Alkaliphilus metalliredigens QYMF: one gene and its partner. The protein of the gene in region 1 binds, or shares a complex with, the protein of each later gene. Links are inferred from orthologs where the notes say so. Each region holds a gene or a part of one and is shown on either strand. Other genes may lie near its edges. The genes, in order: AMET_RS12505 and smc.

Evidence for each region.
Region 2: the proteins of AMET_RS12505 (region 1) and smc are in contact, whole or in part, in a crystal structure (PDB 3ZGX), measured with the Bacillus subtilis proteins. The link is inferred for Alkaliphilus metalliredigens QYMF from one-to-one orthologs.

Annotation. Positions count from the first base shown.
Region 1 is NC_009633.1:2,564,404-2,573,908, forward strand. Bases 6,491-9,470 are described here. They hold AMET_RS12505 (segregation and condensation protein A), read left to right. Parts: upstream 6,491-7,597; coding sequence 7,598-8,344; downstream 8,345-9,470. Other genes in these bases: AMET_RS12495 (CBS domain-containing protein), read left to right, coding at 6,491-6,974; AMET_RS12500 (site-2 protease family protein), read left to right, coding at 6,967-7,587; scpB (SMC-Scp complex subunit ScpB), read left to right, coding at 8,361-8,933; proC (pyrroline-5-carboxylate reductase), read left to right, coding at 8,939-9,470. Also shown: AMET_RS12475 (purine-nucleoside phosphorylase), read left to right, coding at 1-797; AMET_RS12480 (purine-nucleoside phosphorylase), read left to right, coding at 810-1,640; AMET_RS12485 (pyrimidine-nucleoside phosphorylase), read left to right, coding at 1,643-2,962; AMET_RS12490 (D-alanyl-D-alanine carboxypeptidase family protein), read left to right, coding at 3,101-4,264; more of AMET_RS12495, read left to right, coding at 4,347-6,490; more of proC, read left to right, coding at 9,471-9,505. UniProt on the Bacillus subtilis protein: Participates in chromosomal partition during cell division. May act via the formation of a condensin-like complex containing Smc and ScpB that pull DNA away from mid-cell into both cell halves.
Region 2 is NC_009633.1:2,763,196-2,773,842, forward strand. What follows is about bases 1,562-5,683. They hold smc (chromosome segregation protein SMC), read right to left. Parts: upstream 5,347-5,683; coding sequence 1,762-5,346; downstream 1,562-1,761. Other genes in these bases: ftsY (signal recognition particle-docking protein FtsY), read right to left, coding at 1,562-1,751; AMET_RS13585 (elongator complex protein 3), read right to left, coding at 5,421-5,683. Also shown: YlxM family DNA-binding protein, read right to left, coding at 1-346; more of ftsY, read right to left, coding at 480-1,561; more of AMET_RS13585, read right to left, coding at 5,684-6,464; rnc (ribonuclease III), read right to left, coding at 6,457-7,176; fabF (beta-ketoacyl-ACP synthase II), read right to left, coding at 7,456-8,700; acpP (acyl carrier protein), read right to left, coding at 8,752-8,982; fabG (3-oxoacyl-[acyl-carrier-protein] reductase), read right to left, coding at 9,078-9,824; fabD (ACP S-malonyltransferase), read right to left, coding at 9,833-10,647. UniProt on the Bacillus subtilis protein: Required for chromosome condensation and partitioning.

The DNA of each region.
Region 1 (9,505 bases):
ATGAATCTATTCAATATATAAAATCAAGGATTAAGAATAATCCACAAATAGGACTCATTTTAGGATCCGGGCTAGGTGTTTTAGCTGAAGAAATTAAGAATCCTGAAGTGATTGCTTACCAAGATATTCCTAATTTCCCTGTCTCTACAGTAGAAGGCCATGCAGGAGAATTGGTCATGGGAGAAATAGAGGATAAATACGTGATTGCAATGAAGGGACGTTTTCATTTTTATGAAGGCTACTCTATGAAAATGGTGACATTTCCCGTACGAGTGATGATTGCTTTAGGAATTGAAAACTTAATTGTAACAAATGCTGCTGGCGGAGCGAATTATGATTTTACTCCTGGAGACTTAATGATCATCACAGATCATATTAATTTTTCGTTTGATAACCCCCTTATCGGTATTAACGATGAGAGGTTTGGCGTCAGGTTTCCTGATTTATCAAATGCATACGACGAAGGCTTGATCGATATTGCAAAAAATGCTGCCGTTGATTTGGACATGAATATTCAAAATGGCGTCTATGCTTTTATGACTGGTCCAACCTATGAAACGCCAGCTGAAGTAAGAATGATGCGAATCCTTGGAGCTGATGCAGTGGGGATGTCAACTGTGCCCGAAATAACCGTAGCTGCCCATGGAGGGGTTAAGGCACTGGGTATTTCATGTATTACAAATATGGCCGCAGGGATACTAGACCAACCATTAAATCATGATGAGGTAATGGAAACCGCTGCCAAGACAAGAGATAACTTTGTGAATTACATCAAACGAATTATTGAAACCATTTAAGGGGGAGCTGCGATGAAGGACTTACTAGCTAAAATTCAAGAGTCAAAAGCATTTATCCTGTCAAAAACTGCATTAAAGCCAAGTATTGGTCTCATATTAGGGTCAGGATTAGGGACATTAGCAGATGAAATTGAGGATAAAGTCATAATTGATTACAAAGAGATACCCCATTTCCCCACTTCTACTGTTGAAGGTCACGCTGGACAATTAGTGCTTGGCCGATTAGAAGGAAAGTACGTTGTAGCTATGCAGGGAAGGTTTCACTACTATGAAGGGTATTCCATGCAGGAGATTACTTTTCCAGTACGTGTTATGAAGGCAATTGGGGTGGAATTGTTATTGGTGACCAATGCCTGTGGCGGGTTAAATGCAAAACTCCATCCAGGAGCACTAATGGTCATTGAAGATCATATTAATCTTACAGGAGCCAATCCGTTGATCGGCCCAAATATGTCTGAACTTGGACCAAGATTTCCAGATATGTCATCGGCTTATGATCGAGAGTTAATTGAATTAGTCCATCGGGTAGGGGCTAAACACCAGATTGAGATTCATCAAGGTGTTTATCTTGCAATCAGTGGACCAAATTACTTGTCTAAGGCGGAATTAAACATGGTGAGAATTTTAGGGGCAGATACTGTAGGTATGTCGACAGTACCCGAGGTAATTGTAGCTAGACATGCTGGCATCAAAGTCTTGGGATTATCCTGTGTAACAGATATGGCGATCCCTGAAGAACTAGAGTCGGTTAGTCATGAGCAAGTCATTGCAATTGCAAATAAAACACGTCCCCAGTTCATTTCTTTAGTGAAGGGGATTTTAAACGAGGTGTTAGAAGGGTGAGAATGGTAGATATTATTTCTAAGAAAAAGGAAGGATCTGCTTTATCTAGGGAGGAAATCATTTATTTTATAGAGGGTTATACAAATGGGAATATTCCAGATTATCAAGTTTCTGCACTATTAATGGCAATTTTCTTTCAAAAAATGAATAAAGAAGAAACTGTATATTTAACTGAAGCCATGATGAATTCAGGAGATTTGATTGACCTCAGTGATATTGAAGGAATTAAGGTGGATAAACACAGTACCGGAGGCGTTGGAGACAAAACATCCATTGCCCTAGGAGCTATGGTAGCCGCCTGCGGTGTTCCAGTAGCCAAAATGTCAGGAAGAGGATTGGGACACACCGGAGGAACCATTGATAAACTAGAGGCAATCTCAGGCTTTACTGTAGATATGACAAAAGAACAATTTGTTAATAATGTGAATGAGATAAAGTTGGCCATCGGAGGTCAAACTGGAGATTTAGCTCCCGCAGATAAAAAGTTGTATGCATTAAGAGACGTGACTGCAACTGTTGATAATATTTCATTAATTGCAAGTAGCATTATGTCTAAGAAACTGGCTTCAGGAGCAAATGCCATTGTTTTAGATGTCAAAACAGGTAGTGGTGCTTTCATGAAAGACTTAGATGACTCATTTGATCTTGCTCAGGAAATGGTTCAAATAGGCTGTCAAATGAATCGAGAAACTGTTGCCTTAATTACGGATATGGATCAACCCTTAGGGTGCGCGGTTGGAAATAGTTTAGAGGTAAAAGAAGCCATTGAAACCTTGAAGGGTAATGGACCTAAAGATTTCACAAACCTATGTATACACCTAGGTGCATATATGCTATTGCTAGCAGAGAGGGTTGCCACTGTAGAGGATGGAAAGAAAATGATACAGGATACAATTGATCAGGGCACGGCCCTTATGGTATTTGAAAAGTTCATTCAAGCCCAAGGCGGCGATCCAAAGGTGATCTATAATACTGATTTATTGTCTAAATCCAAGGGCATTTATAGACTTCAAGCCCTAGAGCAAGGTTATATACATAAAATTCAGGCCGATATCATCGGAATGAGCGCATTAGTCCTAGGGGCTGGACGAGAAACAAAAGAGAGTGTGATTGATTTATCCGTTGGGATTGTCTTGAATAAGAAGATTGGCGATTTCGTTGAAAAAGGCGATATCTTAGCCTACGTTCACTATAATGACGAATCTAAAAAAGAAGATGCTTTACAATTACTTGAAAATGCATATGAAATAAATGAAATAAAAGTTCAGCAAAGACAACTGATTTTTGGGATAGTCAGTAAAGAGGGAATGAAGAGACTGTAAGTACAGTCTCTTCATTTTTTTATATCTCTTTGTGTAACAGGAGGGTAATTTTTACATTAGCTGTGTCTTCTTCTCTCTGTATAACTATGTTTCCTGTTGGAGAATATAATATTGACAAAACAATAAGGAGGAGACGATATGCAGAGGAAAAAGTTTTTAAAGCTGATGAGTGGGTGTTTGATCTTAATGACAGTACTGGCATTAAATACCACAACCCTATTGGCTCAGCCCTTTGAATTACAGAGTAAAGCTGGAATTTTAATTGATGCTGCCACAGGTGAAGTCTTGTATGAAAAAAACATTCATGAATCATTACCACCAGCCAGTGTTACTAAAATTATGACAATGCTCTTAACTATGGAAGCGTTAGACACAAATAGAATTACTTTGAATGACAAAGTAGTCGTTAGTGAAAGAGCATCTAGTATGGGTGGCACCCAGCTTTATTTAGAACCTGGTGAGGTTAAAACAGTAGAGGAATTAATGAAAGGAATTGCCATACGATCAGCTAATGATGCCTGTGTTGCAATAGGTGAGCATATTTCAGGCTCAGAAGATGCTTTCGTTCAAAAGATGAATGAAAGAGCTAAGGAGCTGGGAATGAAAAACACGACTTTTATAAATACAAATGGACTCCCAGCAGAAGGACATGTGACTTCAGTTTATGATATCGCTTTAATGTCTAAGGAACTACTCAAGTACCCAGATGTGCAGAAATGGTTGACAACATGGATGGATACAGTGGTTGTAGGTAAAAGAGAATCAACCCAAGAGTTAGTAAATACAAATCGATTAATCCGTACTTATAAAGGTGCTACTGGACTAAAAACAGGATTTACACAAGCAGCCCTACATTGTTTATCTGCTTCAGCCACAAGAGGCAATAACACATTTATAGCTGTTGTGTTAGCGGCCCCAACCTCACAGGTTAGATTTAGTGAAGCTGCTCAATTACTTGACTTTGGATTTGCAAATTATAATACAATAGAAATTGCTGAAAGAGATGTCTTCATTGGTAATATCAACATTCAAAAAGGTCAAGAATCAATCGTTAGAGGTGTAGCAAAGGAGGACCTAAAGGTTCTTGTGAAAAAGGGTGAAGAAGACCAAGTACAAAAGGAAGTGATCTTACCACAGTTTGCTAATGCCCCTGTTCTAAAAGGTGATAAAATGGGGGAAGTGATTGCCACTATCAATGGGAAGGAAGTAGGGCGAGTAGACATTATTAGTGAGAGTGACATAGAAAAAGCTAATGTGGTCAATATGTTTACTAAAATGATAAGAAGTGTTGTTGGAGAGTAGAGCAGTGTACTATACTGCTCTACTTTTTCTTAGGAATGATTTATGCTATAATTAAATAATGTAGTGCAAAGGGGTGATGTAATTGAAGGTAATTATTAGTCATGAAAATTTAGATTTTGATGGATTGGCTAGTATGGTAGCTTGTTCAAAGTTGCATCCTGATGCAAGATTATTCTTTTCTGGCAAATTGAATGATTATGTAAAGCAATTTTTTAATTTATACAAAAATTCACTATCAATCAATCATGCTAATCAGGTGGATTTAGATGAAATAGAGGAACTCATTATTGTAGATGTGAGTACACCAAATCGAATTGGTAAGTTTAAAGAGCTCGTGGATAAAAATATAAAAATAACAATTTTTGATCATCATATTCAGGGTGATAATGTGATCGATTGTGAAAACAAAATAATTAAGCCCTATGGTGCATGTACAACTATATTGGTTCAGGAAATCATAAGCAAAGAGATCTCCTTGACTTCTTTTGAGGCAACATTACTTGCTATTGGTATTTATGCAGATACAAACTGTTTAACATTTAATGGGACAATTGATAAGGATGCGGAAGCTGTTGCCTTTCTCTTAAGCCAGGGTGCTAACATACAAATCGTTTCACAATATGTACAGGCATCTTTAGAGTATGAGCAGAACCAATTATTAAATGAATTATTAATGAAGTGTCAAGAGATTAATATCAAGGGTAATGAAGTTGTCATAGCTGTATCAACCTATGATCACTTTATTGGGGGATTAGGAAGTATCGCACATAGAATAATGGATATTAAAAGATGCGATGGGGTTTTTCTAATCGTTAAAATGGACAAGAATTGTTATGTAGTTGGAAGAAGTGGAAGTGATAACCTTAATATTCCTTATATTTTAACCCCATTTAATGGAGGGGGTCATGAACGGGCGGCCTCTGCAACTGTAAAAGAAGCAGATCCCCTTGATCTAAAAAATCAACTCATAGAATCATTAAAGGAAAGAGTTAATCCCCAATTAACAGCTGGAGAAATGATGAGCCACCCCGTAAAAACAGTGTATGAGCACATGAAAATACAAGAAGTAAATAAAATTATGCTAAGATATGGACATACTGGAATGCCGGTTCTTGAAGGAGATCAAATGATCGGTATTATTTCTAGAACTGATGTAGATAAGGCCATTATTCATGGATTAGGACATGCACCAGTAAAGGGTTTTATGACTAAGAATGTGAAAACAATTAACCCTAGCACTACCCTTAAAGAGATGAACCTATTACTAACTCGTAATAATATCGGAAGACTACCTGTAGTAGAAGATAACCAATTAATTGGAATTGTCACCAGAACAGATGTTTTGAAAATCATGTATGGTGCCGGGAGTCCCTACTGGTATAAAGAAACCTATGAAAAATCACTGAAATCCTATAATTTTAAAAAAGAGCTAGCGCAACTCCCGATGGATATACATACTATGTTCCAACAGGTAGGGCAGCTAGGAGATACAATGGGCAATGATGTTTTTATTGTGGGTGGTTTTGTAAGAGACTTTTTATTGGGTGAAGAAAATCAAGACTTGGATTTTGTTGTGGAAGGAGATGGGATTGCCTTTGCTCAAGCTTTAAATGAGATTATTCAAGGACGCCTAACGATCCATGAAAAATTCGGTACTGCAACAATCCAATTGCCAGATAAAAGGACATTGGATGTTGTCACAGCCCGAAGAGAATATTATGAGTATCCTGCAGCAATGCCCCAAGTAGAAAAGAGCTCTATTTGGAGTGATTTATTTCGAAGGGACTTTACAATTAACGCCATGGCAATTCAATTAAACAAATCCAAATTCGGTCAACTGATTGACTACTTTGGGGGAATTCAGGACTTAGAGGATAAGAATATTAGGGTTTTATATAATTTAAGCTTTGTTGAAGATCCCACACGAATATTTAGAGCAATTAGATTTAGTACACGACTTAACTTCAACATCGAAGATGAGACCAAGACATTTATACATGAAGCCATAAAAGATGGCATGTTAGATAGACTGAGTGCTGAGCGTTTAAGAGAAGAGATTTTAAACACGATTCTAGAAAAGAACATCCAAGAGAATATACTTTCACTTGATCGTTTTAAGGTATTAGAAATAATCCACCCTAAGCTTCAAGCCTCACAGGCAAATGTTGAAAAACTACAAACCTTAAAAGAGACAATAAACTATTTTAGGACATATGAGTCCAGGCCTGATGAAATTGAGGTGGTCTTAATCGTGTTAATGCACCTTTTATCTGATTTAAATGAGCATGACTTAGTGGAGAGTCTAAACAAATTGATTGCAAATAAAGGAAACTATTCAAAAATAAAAGAAACATTGGAAAATAGAAAGATCATTTATGAGCAATTAAAGCAAGAAGATCTCAATAGCTATGATCTATATCAACTCCTTAACCAGTTTTCATTAGAGAGTATCATCTATTATTATAACGACTGTGATCATTCCTATGTGAAACATTATTTACTGTTCTATGTTTTAAAGCTAAAGGAGATTCACGTAGAAATATCAGGTGAAGATTTAATTAAATTGGGGATTAAACCTGGTCCGATTTTTAGGATTGTATTAGAGAGGGTACTGGAGGAGAAGGTGAAGGGCAACATTTACCGTCGAGAAGAAGAAATTCAATTTGCTCAGCAACTTTATAGGAGCCTGAAGGGGGAGAAGAATGCCTAGTTTAGATTTAAATAGAATTTTAATGACCTTGCCAGGCATATTAATTGCATTGAGTGTTCATGAGTTTGCCCATGGATATACAGCCTATCTCTTAGGTGACCCCACTGCAAAACAGTATAAAAGATTAACACTAAATCCAATTGCCCACATTGATATAATTGGATTTTTAATGCTAATATTTGCAGGATTTGGTTGGGCTAAGCCCGTTCCCATTAATCCAAATTACTTTACAAGAAGAAAGTTAGGATACTTTCTTGTTTCCATAGCAGGACCTTTATCTAATGTCCTTTTAGCAATTTTCTTCTCCTTCGTTCTAGGGTTTCAAGTTCAATACTTTAGCAATGCCATTCTCAACAACATTTTGGTTTATACTATCTTTATTAACCTTGTTTTAGCTGTTTTTAACATGTTTCCTATTCCACCGTTAGATGGCTCTAAGTTGCTCTTAATTGCTCTACCAGATAAATATGAAGCAAAGTTTTTTGGATTAGAAAAATACTCCTATATTATTTTAATTTTACTCTTAGTATTTAATATTATTGATAAGGTACTTTTTCCTATTGTCAATTTCCTATTCCAATTACTGATGATTATGCTAATGTACGTTTTTTAGGAGGGATCTTATGGCATACAATATTAAAATAGAAGCATTTGAAGGGCCCTTCGATCTTTTGTTCCATCTTTTAGAGAAAAATGAGATTGAAATATATGATATCCCTATTCATGATATCACTGAACAATATGTGGATTATCTAAAACAAATGGAGCACTTGGACCTGGATGTAACAAGTGAATTTTTATTAATGGCAGCTACATTGTTAGAAATAAAGTCAAAAATGCTACTGCCTCGACCTATAATAGATGATCAACAGCTTGAAATAGGGGAAATAGACCCGAGAGAAGAACTAGTGAAACGGCTCTTGGAGTATAAAAAGTATAAAAATGCAGCTGGAGAATTAAGAGATAAAGAGGATTCTTTGAATAGGCTTTATTTTAAACCAAGGGAAGAATTCATAATTGAAAAAGAGATATATGATGAAGTATTAGAGGGTATGGATCTAACGGATTTGATAGGTGCCTTCGAAAAGATAATCCAGGGTAAGTTCAAACATCACGTTAAAGTCCAGCAAATTAGAGAAATGCAACGTGAAGAAGTATCCATTGAAAAAAAAGTTCAAGATTTGATTCATCTGATTAATGAGAACGGAACGGTAAGTTTTCACTCATTATTTAGTGACACCACTAGTAAGATCGAGGTAATTACAACTTTTCTAGCTTTACTAGAATTAATCAAAATGAATAAAATCATTATCCAACAAACAAAAAGTTTTGAAAGTATTATGATCAAAGAGAAAAATCTGTCACAATAACATAGAGGTGTATGAAATGGATAAAAACTATATAAAAGCAGCGATAGAAGCAATCTTATTTGCTTGGTCAGATCCGATATCCTCAAGTGAATTAAGCAATATACTCGATATCAAGGTAACTGAAACAAAAGAAATAATGAAGGAAATGATAGATGAGTTCAACTTTCACAAAAGAGGAATCCAAATTATACAGATGAATGATCATTATCAAATGTCTACTAGAGCGGAGTATCATGAAATTTTGCAGAAATTATTTGAACCTAAGCAAAATAAGGGCTTAACCCAGGCATCTTTAGAAACCCTTGCGATCATCGCATATAGACAACCGATTACTAAGACGGAAATTGAAAGTGTACGAGGTGTAAAATGTGATAAAGCAATTAGTACATTGTTTGAAAAAAACTTAATTGAAGACAGAGGAAGACTAGAGAAGACAGGAAGGCCCATTTTATTTGGGACGACACTGCATTTCTTGAAAAACTTTGGTCTTAAATCACTAGAGGATCTTCCGAAAATCACAGAGATAGATCAAGCAAATGAGGAAGAGTTAATTAAAGATATATATAATCAGCAATTAAAGGGGCGATAGGAACAATGAAACAAAGGATTGGATTTATTGGAACAGGAAACATGGCGACTGCCATTGTTCAAGGGTTAGTCAAAGATTATGTGGGCATGGAGAATTATATATCTGTAAACAACAGACCTACAACTCAAGATAAAATGTCAAAGGCTGAAAGTTTACATAAAAAATTTAATGTAAACCTAGAAGCCAGTAATCTTGATATTGTAAAAAAAAGTAAGATAATCTTTTTAACAGTAAAGCCAAACATCTACCCAAAAGTATTAGAGGAAATCAGAGAATTTATCACATCAGAGCATGTTATTGTATCGGTAGCAGCGGGTGTGAGTATTGCATTAATAGAAGGTTTTTTTGATAAGCCTGTCAAAGTAATCCGAACGATGCCTAACACACCTGTCTTTGTAGGTGAAGGAATGACGGCGGTTACACCTAATAATTACGTCACTGATGATGAGTTAAGGACAGTTGTTGAAATATTTAGTAGTATGGGTGAGGTTGAGATAATAGGGGAGGGAATAATGGATGCAATTCCAGCTATTAGTGGTAGTAGTCCCGCCTATGTTTATACATTTATTGAA
Region 2 (10,647 bases), 190 kb from region 1 along the record:
ATAGGTCTTTAATATTTTCAATTTGAGCTCTCTGGTTTTCTAGTGGTTGATTTTTTCCCATTAAACCCTCTAGTATAACGATATGTTTATATATTTTTTCAATTCCATGTGTTTTATTTGTAAACAAATCTAATAGCTTCAATTTTTCTTCATAGTCATATAAAATCTTTTCAGTTCTTTTAATTGTATCATATACAGCTTGTCTAGAAATCTCAAACTCTTCAGCAATTTCACTAAGAGATAAGTCTTGATTATGGTAAAGGTCGACCATCTCCCGTTGTTTCTGAGTCAATAGTTGATTGTAAAAGTCATACAGCATTGATATTTGAATTGTTTTTTCAATCATCTAGACACTTCCTATCTCTACTGTAAAGTATAACTCCTTTACAATAGACATTTTATAATATATTTCAGTAGGTGTCAAGTATTTTTTATTGACTATTTAAACAAAACATTTTCACTCTTTTTTCAAAACGCTGCTACGCTTCTTCACCAAACAATGCTTTCACAAAATCCGTGGCGTTGAACTGCTGTAAATCCTCCATTTTTTCTCCTACTCCGATTAGCTTTACGGGTATGGTTAATTCCTGACTTATTCCGATGACAACGCCGCCTTTAGCAGTTCCATCTAGCTTGGTTAAGATCAATCCCGTAATATTTGCTACTTCCTTAAATGTTTTTGCTTGTTGAATGGCGTTTTGTCCCGTTGTTGCATCTAAAACCAACAAGACTTCCTTAGTGGCCTCACCGTATTCTCTATCCACCACTTTAAATACTTTGCCTAATTCATTCATCAAATTCTTTTTATTGTGTAGCCTTCCAGCTGTATCACAAATTAATACATCAACCTTTCTTGCCTTAGCTGCTTGAATTGCATCAAATATCACAGCTGCAGGATCAGATCCCTCTTGATGCTTAACTACCTCTACCCCAACTCGTTGGGCCCAAATTTCTAATTGCTCACTTGCGGCTGCACGAAAAGTATCTCCAGCAGCTAATAATACTTTTTTACCATCCTGCTTAAATCGATGAGCCATCTTTCCTATGGATGTGGTTTTCCCAACGCCATTAACGCCAACCACTAATACAATTGCGGGACCAGGCTCTATATTTACTTGGGCATCAGGTAATCGTTGTAAAATTTCAATTAAAGCTTCCTTCAGCAATTCCTTTACTTGTTCAGGCTCCGACACCTTTTTTTCTTTAATTTTATCCCGTAATCCATCAATAATCTCCATTGTTGTTTTAACACCAATGTCTGATGTGATCAGTATTTCCTCTAATTCTTCAAAAAGCGCTTCATCTATTTTCTTATAGGACTTTAACAACTCATCTACCTTACCTGTAATTCCTTGTTTCGTCTTAGATAGACCTTCCTTTAGTCTTTTAAATAAACTGAGAGGGCCTTCACCTTCTTTATTTTGCACTTGAATTGCTTCTTCCATTTCTGCTTCGGCAGTTTCATCAAGATGCTCTGGGTTTTCTAACAAAGTTAAAGAAACATCCTCCATTTGTTTATTAGATTCATCTAGTTGTTTTTTAATTTGGTCTTCTGCTTCATTTTTAACGTCTATACATTCTGATTCCTTATCTACTTTTAATTCCTCTTCTATTTCTACTTCCTCTGTTTCTATTATGTCTTCTACTTCTTCTTGATCTCTTTCTAAATCCTCTGACTCTACATCTTTATCTACAGCACTATCCTCGGTCTTTTCTTGCTTTATCAGCCTATTGAAAAACTTTTTAAACATGTACATCCTCCTAGCTTGCAATTGTATTATTCTTATCTTCAGTTAGTTTAACAGATACTAATTGTGATACGCCTTCACTCTCCATTGTAACACCGTATAACTCATCAGCATTTTCCATTGTTCCCTTTCTGTGTGTCACAACAATGAACTGTGTATCAACAGAAAGATCCTTTAAAAAATGCGCAAAACGATGTACATTTGCATCGTCTAAGGCTGCTTCAATCTCATCAAGTATACAAAAGGGACTTGGTTTCACTAGTAAAATAGCAAACAGTAGTGATATGGCAGTCAATGCTCTTTCTCCTCCAGATAGTAATGATAAGTTTTGGAGCTTCTTGCCTGGTGGCTGTGCCACTATTTCGATTCCACATGATAATGGATTATCAGGATCCTCTAATATTAAGTCAGCCCTACCTCCACCAAACAGTCTTATAAAAACCTCATTAAAGTTCTTCTTTATGTGTTTGAATTGAGTCACAAACAACTGCTTCATTGTTTGCTCCATATCACTAATGATTTTCATCAGGGATTGCTGTGCCTGATCTAAGTCCATTTGTTGTTGGTTAAGAAAATCATGTCTTTCCTTCACCTTAATGTACTCTTCAGTAGCATCGGCATTGATGGTTCCTAAAGCTTTAATTTTCTCTTTTAAATCTTTAATTTCCTTAACTGAACCTGTTAAATCACCTGTTTCTTCTTTAATTTCAATGGCTTTATTATAAGTTAACTCATAATCATCCCATAATTTATTATAGACACTCTGTTGTTGCATCTCGAGTCTAGTTCGTTTAACGTCCAGCTTGTGAATACTATCTAAAAGCTCAGAAATGACCCTTTCAATGTTTTCCAGGGCCTCTTGTTGTTGTGATGCATGCTGCAGTAAATCGATTTTTTCTTTTCTTGTGATCGAAAGTCGATTTTCAGTCTCTTTTAATTCTTTATTGAGCTCCTGTAGTGACAATTTACCCTGCTTTAATTCTTTTTCGAAGTCAGCAAACTTTTCCCTGGAGCCTTTAACTTCTTTGTCCTTTTCAACTAACCCTTCTTCACTGACACGAATCACATCTTGTACTGTTTCTATTTCCTGTAAGACCGATTTCTTTTGTTCCTCGATGGAAGCATATTTTACTTTTCTCTCTGTGATTTCACTGCTAATCGCTTCAACTTTTTGCTTTTCCCCATGCATCAATTCCTGCATTTGATTTAGCTTTTCTTGTATATTTTCGATCTTCATCTCTAGACATTGAATTTCGGATTGTATCATATTTGATTTAACATCCGTCTCATTAGCTGTTTCAATTAACTGCTTTAATTCTCTAGAAACCTGACTAATTAAATTTTTGATCTGCTGTTCTTCCTTTATACTTTGGTCTAATTGGTTACTTAAAGTGGCTTCTTCTATTTTATATTGTTGTTGTTCTTCCTTCACATTACTAATCTCTTCCTGAATAGCTTGAATGTGTCCTTCTAATGAATTTAATTGACTTTCCTTTTGTTTGTATACTTCAGTCTCTTTTTTAATCAATTCATTTAAATCGTCTAACTCCCGTTTTCGACTTAAAATACTAGTTCCTTTATTACTATTACTTCCTCCAGTCAATGACCCTCCGATGTTCAAAACGTCTCCCTCTATTGTGACAACCCTAAGACGATGATTTAAATTTTGTGCAACCTTGATCCCTTTATCCATATTTTCTACAATTAAAACCCGAGACAAAAGGTTTGAAAAAATTGTTTTGAATTCATTTGCACAGTCAACTAAATCATAGGCTACTTTAACATCCTCATGTTGTTGGATGATTCGATTTTCCTCTAGTGTGATGTTTCGTTGCTTTATGGCTGTTAACGGGAGTATGGTAACCCTTCCCAGGTTATACTTTTTCATGTATTCAATTAATTTCTTAGCATCATACTCGTTTCTACTAACAATGTTTTGAATGGCAGATCCTAAGGCTACTTCTATGGCAATTTCATACCCCTTAGGGACTTGAAGTAAATCTGCCACAACGCCATATATGCCCTGATCCAGTTCACTATGTTTTTTGCAAATTCCAAGGGCATTCTTGACACTTTTGTGAAAACCCTCATGCTCTCGTTCCATTTCCATCAATATATTTTTTCGAGACGTTTTATAGTTAATCGAATTCTTAGCGGCTTCAACTTCAATGGATAGCTGTTTGCTTTTCCTTAGTGTGTTTTCTAGTAATTCATGTTTTTCAATTATATTTTTGTTGATAAACCTGATTTTTTCACTAACGCTAGTTTTCTTTTCTTTTAATGTCACAATCATGTTTTGATTTTCTATTGCATTTTCCTGATGCGCTTGACCCGTTTGCTGAACTTGCACTTTTCGATCATCAATAGTCTTCTTTAAAGTCTTCAAGCTATTTAATTCACTTTTTTTCTCTGAAATCTGATTTAGCATATCAATAATCATTGACTTAGAATCTTCAATATTTTTCTCTTCTAACTCACTTTGATTCATTAATCCTTTTAATAAATCAGATTTTTTTTCTAAATCATTCTTGACTTCATCTATTTGGATACAAATCTCATCAAACTTTTTTAATCTCTCTTCTAGCTGAATGGACAACTGTATCTTATCTTCGTTAATTTTAGCCATCTCAAAGTCTAAACGTTTTATATTTTCATTATTATTGAGTATTTTTTCATGTATAAGATTTACATGTCCACCTTTTTTTTCTATCTGATTTTCTATGTGATGGTGCTGGTTTTGACATACTTGGATTTCCTGTTCTTGTTCTTCTATATGATTTTTCATATTTTGAAGTTGCCTTTGAAACTGCTCCTTCTCCTTCTTTTGCTCTATATGAGAATGATTCAATACCTCAATTTGTTCCTGAATATGTTTTAGCTCACCATCAATCTTATCAATCTCTCTAATGAATAAGTTTACTTCTAATCGTAGAAGGACTTCTTTAAATCGTTTGTAGGATTCAGCTCTTTCACTTTGTTTTTTCAATGGATTCAATTGCTTTTCTAATTCCGATAAGATATCTTTTACCCTATCTAAGTTTTCCGTGGTATTCTGGAGTTTTTTCTCAGACTCTTCTTTTCGTGTTTTGTATTTTACAATTCCAACTGCTTCTTCAAAGACCTGTCTTTTATCTTCAGATTTGCTACTTAAAATTTCATCAATTCTTCCCTGTCCAATAATAGAGTATCCATCTTTACCAATCCCTGTATCCATTAACATTTCCCTAATATCTTTCAATCGACAAGAAGATTTATTGAGAAAGTATTCACTTTCTCCCGAACGATAAACCCTACGTGTAATTGTGATCTCATTATAATCTAATGGAAACATTTTTGTACTATTATCTAGGGTCAAGGAGACCTCTGCCATTCCTAAAGCCTTTCTTTTCGCCGTACCGGCAAAAATAATATCTTCCATCTTGCTACCTCTTAGACTTTTAGCGCTTTGTTCTCCCAGTACCCATCTAATAGAATCAGAAATATTACTTTTCCCACTTCCATTAGGGCCAACAACCGCTGTAAACCCTTGTTCAAAATTCATTTCAATTTTATTGGCGAAGGATTTAAATCCTTGTATCTCTAATCTCTTTAAATACAAATTGATCACCTCAATTTTACGCTCATTTGCTACTGAATTATTTTATCATAAAGCAGGCGTAATCTCTATTAAAACTATTTAAGTACTTTTGTGATTTGAATCTCAACTTCTTTTTCATCTATATTTTCCTGGGTTTTAACAATAAACTTTGCCAATTGATATTTTTCTAAGAAGTAACTCTTATTACATTTCTTATGTCCTGCGACTTTTGATGCACTTCTTGGATGACAATACACAGTCAGTATACATCCCTTGATCTCGTCGGATTCTTTAGTATGTAACAATGCTTCAATTCGAGAGGAAAACATCTTTGATTCCACCAATTCTCTTAGGGCAGGATGATAAGGACCTGCGATGATACTTTTGCCATAGGCAATCTCCTCTGTGCTCTGTAATCCTAGTCGAATCACCTTAATGTGATTGCCTTCAAAGGCAACTAGTAAGGATTCACAGATATCTACACACTCTTCTAAGCCCAAGGGTTCAAATATTCCCTCATAATAATAACGCTCTAGTGCAGTATCACGAATGACTAAAGTTGGATATATCCTAACAAAATCAGGCCTCAATGAAATTAAGTCCTTGGCAGTTTGTTCAATTCGCTGCTCAGTATCGCCAAATAAACCAATCATCATTTGTAGTCCTAGCTGAAATTCATATTTTCTAATGCTTTTCACTGCTTTGAATACATCATCTTTGCTATGCCCTCGTTTGTTCATCTTAAGTACTTCTTCGTTTGTGGATTGGACTCCTAGCTCAATGATTGTCACACCATAAAATTTTAGTTGTTGTAAAATTTCTTCGTTAATATAGTCTGGTCTCGTTGATAACCGAATGCCATCAATAAGTCCTTTTTTCTTATAATTAAATGCCACTGTTAAGTATTGTTTTTGTACTTCCATTGGTAAGCCTGTAAAACTACCACCATAAAAAGCAATTTCTCGTTGTTTTTGCTGATTCGTATACAGCTTTAGATAGGATTGGATTATCGTTTCTATTTTTTCAACGTTCACCTGACTAGAAGTACCGGCTATTGTCTTTTGGTTACAAAAACTACAATCATTTGGGCATCCCTCATGGGGAATAAAAATCGGAATGATGTATCGATTTTTAGACATACTGATCCTTTATCTTTTCCACAGCTTCCTTGGCTGCCCTCTGTTCTGCTTCTTTTTTACTTTTCCCCATTCCATGACCTAAGAGTTGCTCTCCTAAAAGGACTTCTACATCAAATATTTTACTATGATCTGGACCAGACTCTTTTATAACTTGATATGTGATACGTTCCGAATGTTTACTCTGTAACAATTCCTGAAGATATGTCTTGTAATCTCTGAATAAGCTTCCCTTTGTTGCCTGTTCAACACTGTCTATCAAATGATTCAATACAAATGTCTGAGCGATAACCATGCCTCCATCAAGATATAAAGCGCCAATCAAAGCTTCGAAAGCGTCAGCCAAAATCGACTCACGCTGCCTTCCTCCTGAAACCTCTTCCCCACGTCCAAGTCTTAAAAAGCCTCCTAGGTTAATCTTTGTGGCACAACTACCCAAAGCAGGTTCACAAACAACATTAGCCCTGACTTTGGTTAGATCCCCTTCGGGTAAATGGGTATATTTTTTGAAAATGTAATCACTAATAATGATACCGAGTACAGAGTCTCCAAGAAACTCTAAGCGTTCATTGTGTTTGATTTTTTTTACCTTTGACTCGTTAGCATAAGAGCTATGGGTTAAGGCTTCCTTTAATAATTGCTTGTCCTTAAATTGATACTGTATCATTTCCTCAAAGTCTACACTTGGTAGGCCTTTATTTCCTAGGTATTTCATCGCCTTACCTCCAACCTATTTATTCTTTTACTTTCTGCCTATATTTATCAGGTTATGGTCTCCAGGGTATAAGACACCCCCCTAAAGATTGGCCGAGTAAAACCCTATAATTACGTTATATAGACTCCTATCGAACTTCCCAATTTTCAACTTCGGGAAAAATTACGCCATCTGAATTTCACTTTTATTGTACTACGTTCCTTTTGTAAATGCAAAAATAATTATAGGCAGGCATCAATACCTTCCTATAATTATTTTTACTTTACGATGTTCAACCTTTTATTGTCCACGGTATTTCTTGAAGAGCACAGTTGCATTATGTCCCCCAAATCCTAATGAATTCGATAAAGCATAGTTCACTTCTCTATTTCTTGCTATATTAGGAACATAATCCAAGTCACATTCAGGATCAGGTGTTGTATAATTAATTGTCGGTGGAATCACACCTTCTTGTATTGCTAAAACGCAGGCCATTGCTTCAATTCCTCCTGCTGCACCTAATAGATGTCCCGTCATAGACTTTGTAGAGCTAATACACAATTTACTTGCATGTTCTTTAAAGACAGTTTTAATAGCCATGGTTTCAAATTGGTCATTATATGGAGTGCTTGTCCCATGAGCATTAATATAATCAATCTCTTCTGGATTTGCCTTTGCATCATTTAATGCATTTTGCATAGCTCGGGCAGCACCCTCTCCACCTGGAGCTGGTGAAGTAATATGATATGCGTCAGCGCTCATACCGTAACCAACCACTTCTCCATAGATTTTAGCCCCTCTTTTTAGAGCATGGTCAAGGTCTTCTAACAACAACATCCCACTACCTTCACCCATAACAAATCCATCTCGGTCTTTATCAAAGGGACGACTGGCCTTCTCAGGCTCTTCATTCCGCGTTGACATTGCCTTCATAGAGCAGAATCCTGCCATAGCTAAGGGCGTAATAGAAGCTTCAGCTCCGCCAGTCATCATCATGTCAGCGTCTCCACGCTGGATGATTTTGAATGCCTCCCCTATTGCATTTGTTGCAGAAGCACAGGCCGTTACAACAGTTGTATTGGGTCCTTTAGCACCAAGAATCATAGAAATATAACCTGAGCCCATATTAGAAATCATCATTGGAATAAAGAATGGGCTCACTCTCTTAGCACCCTTTTCCAACATTTTTTCTTTTTGGGCTTCAAGTGTTTCAATACCACCTATACCAGAACCTAGTACAACACCAAATCGTTCTTGAACGATTTCTTCTAGATTACATCCACTATCCTCAATGGCTAGTTGCGAGGCGGCCACAGCAAATTGGGTAAATCGATCCATTTTTCTCAGTTCTTTTTTGTCAATATAATCCTCGCCATCAAAGTCTTTCACAACAGCAGCAATTTTCGTTGGTAATTCTGAGGCATCAAATCGTGTGATTTCACTTACTCCAGATACCCCATTAATTAAAGAGCTCCAAAACTGCTCTTTTCCTACTCCCACAGGAGTAATGCATCCTAATCCAGTTACCACAACTCTTCTATTCATGACTTCCCTCCTTTATTTACAAAGTCCCGATAATCATCGGGACCTTTTTATTTATTGATTGGCTTCTACGTATTTTACGATGTCTCCGATATTTTTAAATTTTTCAGCTTCTTCGTCTGGTACTTCAATGCCAAATGCATCTTCAATTTCCATGATAATTTCAACAGCATCTAAAGAATCAGCCTCTAAGTCACCCATTAATGATGTTTCTCCCTTAACCTCACTTACGTCGCTAAGTCCTAATTGCTCTCCAATAATTTTTACAACTTTTTCAAATATCATTTTATATTCCTCCTCAGATTTTTAATGATTTTAATTTCTAGTTTACTTGTATATTAATTAATGCTGTTAAACCTCATCATTGATACAGTTCCAACTTATATGTTCATGCCACCATCAACATGAATGACTTGACCCGTTATATAGTGTGCCTCTTCACTACTTAAAAAGGCAACTAGATTGGCAATATCCTCGGGCCGACCATATCTTTTCAAAGGAATTCCTTCTATTAATCCTTCTTTCACACTTTCTCCTAAGACTGCAGTCATATCAGTTTCAATGAACCCAGGGGCAACTGCATTGACGTTAATCCCTTTGCTTGCTAGTTCCTTAGCCATGGATTTTGTAAATCCAATCACTCCAGCCTTTGAGGCACTGTAGTTGCTTTGCCCAGCATTACCTGATACACCTACTACTGATGAAATATTGATTATTTTTCCTTTTTTTTGTTTTATCATCTTTCTAGCAAAAGCTTTAGTACATAAAAATACACCCTTTAAATTCACTTCCATGACAGAATCCCAGTCACTTTCTTTCATTCGAATAAGCAAATTATCCCTTGTAATTCCAGCATTATTCACCAGAATATCAATGCTTTCGAACTGTTGTTCAAAACTTTCTAGCATAAATTTAACATCCTCTGCACTAGCAACATTACCCTTCAATGCCAAGGCTCTTACCCCTAATGCCTCAATTTCTTTGACTACAGCTTGAGCAGCCTCTTCATTGCTGGTAAAGTTAATTACGACATTTGACCCGCAACGAGCTAATTTCAATGCAATGGCCTTTCCAATTCCTCTGGACCCACCTGTTACAAAAGCTACTTTCCCTTGTAATTTCAACAAAATCCCTCCTATTGATATTGACTTCTCACCTTATTAAAACCTTCTACATCTTCAATTTGATGAGTCGTCACGTTTTTTCCTAATTGCTTAGCAATTCTCTTTATGAACCCAGTTAAAGCTTTTCCTGGTCCAATTTCAACAAAAGTCTCAACACCTTCATTAAGCATTAATACAATTGAATCCTCCCATAAAACTGATTGACTCACTTGTTGTACCAATGAGGAGACAACTTCTTCTTTATTCTTAAGTATTTTGGCTTTTACATTGGTCACAACAGGTATCTCTGGATCTGAAAAATGATATCCTTCAAGATCCATCCTTAACTTTTCACCTGCAGGTATAAGTAGACTTGAGTGAAATGGCGCACTGACAGGCAATATAACTGCCTTTTTCGCACCAAAGTTCATGGCTTCTTTCACAGCTCTTTCAACTGCTTTCACTTCACCTGAAATCACAATTTGCCCAGGACTATTATAATTTGCGGTTTCTACAATTCCATACTCTTGACAATTTACCAAGCATTTTTGTAGTGTGTCACGATCTAATCCTAAAATAGCAGCCATTGTTCCCACTCCAACTGGAACAGCCTCCTGCATATATTTACCTCTTTTTTTCACAAGTTGCACTGCATCTCTGAAACTGAGAACTTCTGCCTTCACCAAGGATGTATATTCACCCAAACTCAATCCAGCCGTCATATGACAGGGAATGCCTACTTCTTCGATGACCTTAAGCATTGCAAAGCTTGTAGTTAAAATAGCAGGTTGTGTGTTTTCTGTTTTAATCAACTCTTCCTTTGGTCCATCAGAGCAAAGACGATACA